2 regions of the Bacillus sp. D48C genome follow, and region 2 is predicted to be linked to the other one. Evidence: riboswitches for the same ligand, from Rfam matches in the RefSeq annotation. Region 2 holds a riboswitch; the other holds the start of a gene.
The links. A riboswitch is a leader RNA that binds a small molecule or an ion and turns the genes downstream of it on or off. The one in region 2 is predicted to bind S-adenosylmethionine.
Positions count from the first base shown of each region.

Region 1 (3,580 bases), on a different contig from region 2:
CTCCGATTCAGTATATTCGTGCTTTTTCAGACTCTACGAAAAGTGCTTCTGGCATTTTACTTCAATTTCCGTTTTACGCAGGAATTATGGGCATGATGATTGGAGCAAATAGTGAAGGACTTTCACTTGGAGGAGCTATTTCTAATTTCTTTATTAGCATTTCAAATGAAACGACTTTTCCGCTCTTTACATTTTTAAGTGCTGGCATTGTTAACATTTTCGTTCCATCTGGCGGCGGTCAATGGGCTGTGCAAGCACCAATTATGATTCCAGCTGGCGCTGAACTTGGTGTACCTGCTGCAAAAACAGCAATGGCAATTGCATGGGGCGATGCTTGGACGAATTTAATTCAACCTTTCTGGGCATTACCAGCATTAGCGATAGCTGGTTTAGGTGCTCGTGACATTATGGGATTTTGTGTTGTGAACTTACTATATGCGGGTTTTATCATTAGTCTATGCTTCTTATTTATTTAAACGAAAAGCTAGTTTTATACTAGCTTTTTTACATAATAAATCAATTATTTCCCATGAAATTTATAATCTTCTCCCACTCTAACTCCGTAAGATGTAATGACTCAAATGCAAAAAAATCTTCGCACACTTTTTCAATTAGATGTGGATTTTCCCTCAAAAAATTCCACTGTAATACTTTAGGAAGAAAATGCATTTCATATTCTTTACTTCCCCGTACTACCTGATCAACTTCTCTTTCACAAATTCCTCTTATTAAATAATCATTTCTTAACTCTATTTGAATTTGCTGAAATGTTTCGCTGCATTTTTTCAATTGAAGTAAACACGTAACATACTTCCGAAAAAGTTCGCCATCATACTGAACACAGTTTATAATACGATCGACTTCATTCATAATGCACGAGCCTTTTCTTCTATTTGTAATAACCATTTCTCACGCTTTGATACTTTACTCGTTTTCACAGATTGAAACACTGACCGTTTTATATCGCGAATGCCACAAAAACGTAAAATACCTCTCTTCATCATAATCCAATCTGCTGATCGATATAACAATGCGACGTACCATAGAGGCGAGTCTAACGTATTAATAACCCATGCTTTTTTCCCTTGCAATAATCCTTTCGGCAGAGCCCCTTCATATTTATAAGCAAATCCAGCTACGAAAATACGATCGATAAATCCTTTTAAAATTGCTGGCATCCCCCACCACCATATTGGATAGATGAATAGAAGTGTATCTGCTTCTTCTACTAACGTTCTATACCGAGCTGTTTCCTCTTCATTTACTAAATCGCGTCTTTTCTTCTCTTCATTAAATACGAGGACTGGATCAAATTGTTCTTTGTATAAATCAAGTACGGTAACTGAATGATTTGTTTCCTGTAGTCCTTTTTGCACATGATTGAAAATCGCCGCGTTAAAACTTGAAGGGTTAGGATGAGCATATATAATTAGTACGTTCACTACAAAACAACTCCCTCTATACGTTAAAGTTTCTCCTTCTTTAATAACTTCTCTACAATTTGTACGTTTTTCGAACTTTGCAACAATCGATTTAATAATATAAGTAACTCTTCTTTTTTTAAATCTTTCAGTTTCTCTTTAACTGCACTCTCACCAGCACCTTGAATATCATAAACAACTGCCACCATATGTTTACAATAATTTTCATAGGGACACTCACAGTTACTTTCTGAAAAATCTTCGAGATCGATAACTACTTCATAATTCCCTGCATTTCCAGTAACGAAAGCAAACACTTTTTTATCTTGTATTTCAACATCTTCTACATGCCCATCTTCATAATATTCATATCCCTTATCTACAATGTACTTTGGGATCCATTTCGTTATATCTTTTAATAAGTAAGCGTACATAATTGTACCCCTTCCTTTAATTCCCTTTTGACTTCAAAAATCCTGCATGTTATTCTAATTACTGTTAAGTAGCAAGTCTACGTGACAAAACGACTGACACCTATTCGGCGAAGGTGTCTCTTTTCATTTGCAGCCGATATGAATTGCCTCTTTCAGGCACATTCAATTTTTGACACTACACACTCAACACCATTCCCTGTATCAGGCTGCTTTAGCAGTCTTTTACTCTACATACTCCGTTATTTTAAGAAAAAAAGAGAGCTTAGCTCCCTTTTCTCGCCTTATACAATACACCTTTTTCAGCATAGAGATATTCATCAGCTAATGTAATTTTCCCATCCAGTTTTAGTTCGTCTAATAATCTTGATAAATAAAATTGATGCAACATCTTTTTCGTGAATTTTCCTTCATGATGCGAAACGATATGTTCTTGAATATCTAACAATGATATCGGCTTATCTTGCTCTATCATATATTCATAAACTGTACTACGCAGTTTTACGTATTTTTCGAGTGTCACAGTAATGCGCAACCCCTTTCTTCTTAATATAAATTTTCGTAATCGGTTTTTTTGCAATAAAAAAACCTCTCCGATAAGAAGAAGTTACGTATATATCTTCGTCTTATCTCCCAGAACAAATATGTTCTGCTGGAATTAGCACCTGCATCGCGGTTGCTGGGTTTCATCGGGCCAGTCCCTCCACCTCTCTGGATAAGAAAATATTCACTTAATTCTTACTATACGTAATTCCACTTTAATTGTCAAACAAATATAATAAATATAACAAATTATATTTTCTTCCTTACTGTTCATACTACCCATATACGAACATGCAAGGAGGATTATGAAATGCATCAAAATGCTCGCGGATATGTACAAGATTCTTTTCAATCATTACAAGAAGCTAAAAATTGTTTAGAAGAAGCGCTCGAAACAGTTGAAAAAGATTTTAATCGCGCTCGTATTGAACAATCACTTTATGCTGTTGAACAAGCTATTCAACGTTGCGAGTACACCGTTCACATTTTAGAAAAAGATTAAAAACTTCCCATCTATTGATGGGAAGTTTTTTCAAATGGCATACTTCATAATTATTGCCGTTATGATTAAAAAATATACAGAATTAGCAATTTCTAAAATTCCTACTTTTATAATAGAAATTTTTTTGCCATACAACACAATTGCTCGAATGACACTTGGTATAAAAATAAGAGAACACCACGGATTAATCGCAAATACAATTATCGTTAATAAGATATGATATCCCCAAGATATAAGACGATACTTCGGGTTATTTTTTTCACGAATCATCGTTTTCACATAGAACGTACTACCTAAAAAGTATAAAAATGAAATAAGTGCAATGAATAAAGCTGTATGATCGATTTGCTTCATTGAAAAGTAATAACTAATTAACCCACCGATACAAAACACAATGATTGCACAAATATCATTTAATAGTGCTCTTTCATTTTTTTGACGGGCGTAATACATATTCACTATAAATAATGGAATCATTACTATTAAGAATAAAAGAATTCGCCACTCATATAATAAAGAAATCATCCCAAATAGGAACGCAATGCTGAAATAAACAATGGTAGCTTGTAAAAACTCTTTTTTTCGTCTTTGCTTTATGTACGTAAGAAATGGATACGTGGCTAAATAGATAAAAAACCACGCTAAAAACAATGGAATATGATAAATAGTAGGTTTCCCAAGTA
Region 1 covers NZ_JBKFAQ010000002.1:655,870-659,449, forward strand. The annotation lists gene ACLBXA_RS08410 (short-chain fatty acid transporter) at 1-476, shown strand, start outside; gene ACLBXA_RS08415 (hypothetical protein) at 517-870, opposite strand; gene ACLBXA_RS08420 (NAD(P)H-dependent oxidoreductase) at 867-1,442, opposite strand; gene ACLBXA_RS08425 (SWIM zinc finger family protein) at 1,466-1,855, opposite strand; gene ACLBXA_RS08430 (hypothetical protein) at 2,118-2,375, opposite strand; SAM riboswitch class I at 2,476-2,574, opposite strand; gene ACLBXA_RS08435 (hypothetical protein) at 2,706-2,897, shown strand; gene ACLBXA_RS08440 (YwiC-like family protein) at 2,928-3,580, opposite strand, start outside.
Region 1: another riboswitch for S-adenosylmethionine. It lies ahead of ACLBXA_RS08430 (hypothetical protein); the one in region 2 lies ahead of ACLBXA_RS26955 (peptide ABC transporter substrate-binding protein).

Region 2 (3,580 bases):
ATTTCCGCCTTCTCATTATCCATTCCATCTACGGTAAGTCTTTTCTTTTTACAAAATTCTCTTAAAGATGATATCGTTTTTATAACATATCTCTACTAGAAAGGAATAAAGGATATGCTAACTAAACATCGAATTTTATTTATTGGTGCCGGTCGTATGGCCGAAGCTATATTTTCCGGATTACTTAAAACAAGCAAAGAGTACATCGAAGAAATTATCGTCTCTAACCGAAGCAACGCAGAAAAACTAAAACAGTTACAACATCGATATAATGTGTCTACTGCAACAGATTGGAAGCAGCATGTTACATCTGTCGATACGGTTGTTTTAGCAATGCCACCTTCTGCTCATGAAGAGTTATTAGCTGAGCTATCTCCGTTAATATCAAATCAACTTGTCGTAACAGTAGCAGCTGGCATTGGACCATCTTATTTAGAAGCTAGACTCCCAAAAGGCACGCCTGTTGCTTGGATTATGCCTAATACAGCTGCTGAAATTGGAAAGTCTATCTCCTTATATACAATGGGACAATCAATAAAAGAGATGCATCAAGAAACCCTGCAACTGCTTTTAAGAGGTATTGGTACTTCGCAACTTTGTACTGAGGAAGAAGTTCATCAGCTTACTGCAGTTACTGGAAGTGCACCAGCCTTCCTTTATTACTTTGCTGAAAGCTTGATTGAAGCAACAAAAAGTTATGGAGTCGATGAAGAAACCGCAAAACATCTTGTCATTCAAATGATTTCTGGCTCTGCTTCTATGCTCGAACAAACGCAAGATCCAGCTAACCTCCGCGAACAAGTAACAACGCCAGGTGGTTCCACAGCTGAGGGTCTCAAAACTTTATATGAATATAATTTTTCAGAGGCAATTCAAAAAGCAGTAGAAGCAACAAACAAAAAAGCTAGGGGGAAATAATATGACTTTAACAAGTTTAAAGGACTATACAACATTACATAACGGTGTAAAAATGCCTTGGTTTGGTTTAGGTGTTTTTAAAGTAGAAGATGGTTCAGAAGTAATTGATTCTGTAAAAGCAGCAATTAAAAATGGCTACCGCAGCATCGATACTGCAGCAATCTATCAAAATGAAGAAGGCGTTGGACAAGCGATTCGTGAATCCGGTGTTTCACGTGAAGAATTATTTATTACCTCAAAAGTATGGAATAGCGATCAAGGATATGAAACAACACTTCAAGCATTTGAAACTACATTAGAGAAATTAGGTCTAGAATATTTAGATTTATATTTAGTACATTGGCCTGTAAAAGGGAAATATACCGAATCATGGAAAGCATTAGAAAAGCTTTATAAAGATGGCCGTGTTCGCGCTATCGGTGTGAGTAATTTCCACATTCACCACTTACAAGACGTATTTGAAATTGCTGAAATTAAGCCAATGGTCAACCAAGTGGAATACCACCCACGTTTAGCACAAGAAGAGTTACACGCTTTCTGTAAAGAACATAATATCCAGCTTGAAGCTTGGTCACCATTAATGCAAGGACAACTACTAGATAATCCAACGTTACAAGAAATTGCGACAAAATATAATAAATCAACTGCGCAAATTATTTTACGCTGGGATTTACAAAACGAAGTTGTAACAATCCCTAAATCAATTAAAGAACATCGCATTATTGAAAATGCAAACATCTTCGACTTTGAATTAAGTGCTGATGATATGAAAGCAATTCAAGCTTTAAATGAAGATCGTCGCGTTGGTCCAGATCCAGATAACTTTAACTTCTAAGCGAAAAACCACTGCCATATGCAGTGGTTTTTTCATTTGAGATAACTGAAAATTTAAACTATATTCCATTTGGTTGACACTTCATTGTTCAAGGTGTAAGATTTTGAATTATCAAAGAAACGCAAAAATTAATAAAATTTATTCGTTTACTCATTGTATCAAGAGAGGTGGAGGGACTGGCCCTTTGAAACCTCGGCAGCAGGTTCATTTTGAATACTGTGCCACTTCCTGCAAGCTTTATGCTTGAAAGATAGAATGAGGGACTTCGTTTATATACGGGTGTATAACTTGTACGTAAAAATCCCTCTTTCTCAATATGAAAAGAGGGATTTTTTATTTTTCATTTCCCTCATCATCATCCAAACTTAATTATTTAGGAGGAAAATCAAATGAAAAAGAAGTTTGTACCCGGTATTGCATCAGTTGTAGGAGTAAGTATTTTATTAACTGGTTGCGGTAGTTATAAAAACGAAGCAAGCGAAGCAAATGCAAAAGACGAGGCACCTAGCAAACAGGTTTTAAATTTATCTTCACCTACTGAAATACGAACAATGGATACAGCCCGTGCTACAGATACTGATTCTGGTCAAGTAATGAGAAACGTATTTGAAGGTTTGTATAATCTTGGTGAAGGTAACAAACCTTTCCCTGGCGTTGCAGAATCTCATGAAGTAAGTGGCGATAAAACAAAATACACATTCCACCTGCGAGATTCAAAATGGTCAAACGGCACTCCTGTTACAGCGAAAGATTTTGTGTTCGCTTGGCAGAGAGCCGTAGATCCAGCAACAGCCTCTGAATATGCATTTCTATTCTTTGATATTAAAAATGCAACAAAAATTAACAACAAAGAACTTCCAGCCGACCAACTTGGTGTAAAAGCAGTTGATGACCATACGTTTGAGGTAGAATTGGAGCGTCCTGTTCCGTATTTTATTAGCTTAACAGCGTTCCCAACATTTCTACCAATTAACGAGGAATTCTTTAAAGCACAAGGTGATAAGTACGCTTTAGAAGATCATACAATCTTGTACAATGGAGCTTTTACACTAAGCGATTGGAAGCACGAACAAAGCTTTAAATTCAAGAAAAACCCTACCTATTGGGATAAAGATACTGTCAAACTAGAAGAAATCAATTTTAACGTCGTAAAAGAAAAATCAACAGAAGTAAATTTATTCGAGTCAAAACAATTAGATCGTATAAAACTAACATCTGACTTTGTCGATAAATATAAAAAGGATGCTAACTTTAAAGAACGTCCAAACGTAGGCGTACAATTTTTACGTATGAATCAACAAAACAAAGTGCTTCAAAATGTTTCTGCACGCCAAGCAATTGATCAAACAATTGATAGAAAATCCTTTGTAAATACGTTATTAAATGATGGATCTACACCAACATTTGGTCTCGTTCCAAAAAACTTTGCAAAAGGACCTGAAGGAAAAGACTTCCGTACTGCAAACGGCGATTTAACAAAAGTTGATACAAAATCTGCACAAAAGTTATGGAAAAAAGCTAAACAAGAGCTTGGTTCTGAAAAGATAACATTAGAATTATTAACGAGTGATGCTGACCTTGATAAGAAAACTGGTGAATTCTTAAAAGGGCAACTAGAAAAGAATTTAGATGGATTAACAGTAAATATAAAACCGCAACCGCGTAAGCAACAAGTTTCGCTTTTATTAAAAGGTGACTACGAAATCGGAATTGACGGCTGGAGCCCTGACTTTGCGGATCCAATTACATTCCTTGAGCTATTTACAACGAATAACCCTTATAACTTAGATCATTACTCTAATAAGGAATTCGATGAAACAATAGCAA
Region 2 covers NZ_JBKFAQ010000017.1:48,747-52,326, forward strand. The annotation lists gene proC (pyrroline-5-carboxylate reductase) at 115-918, shown strand; gene ACLBXA_RS26950 (aldo/keto reductase) at 920-1,753, shown strand; SAM riboswitch class I at 1,906-2,010, shown strand; gene ACLBXA_RS26955 (peptide ABC transporter substrate-binding protein) at 2,143-3,580, shown strand, end outside.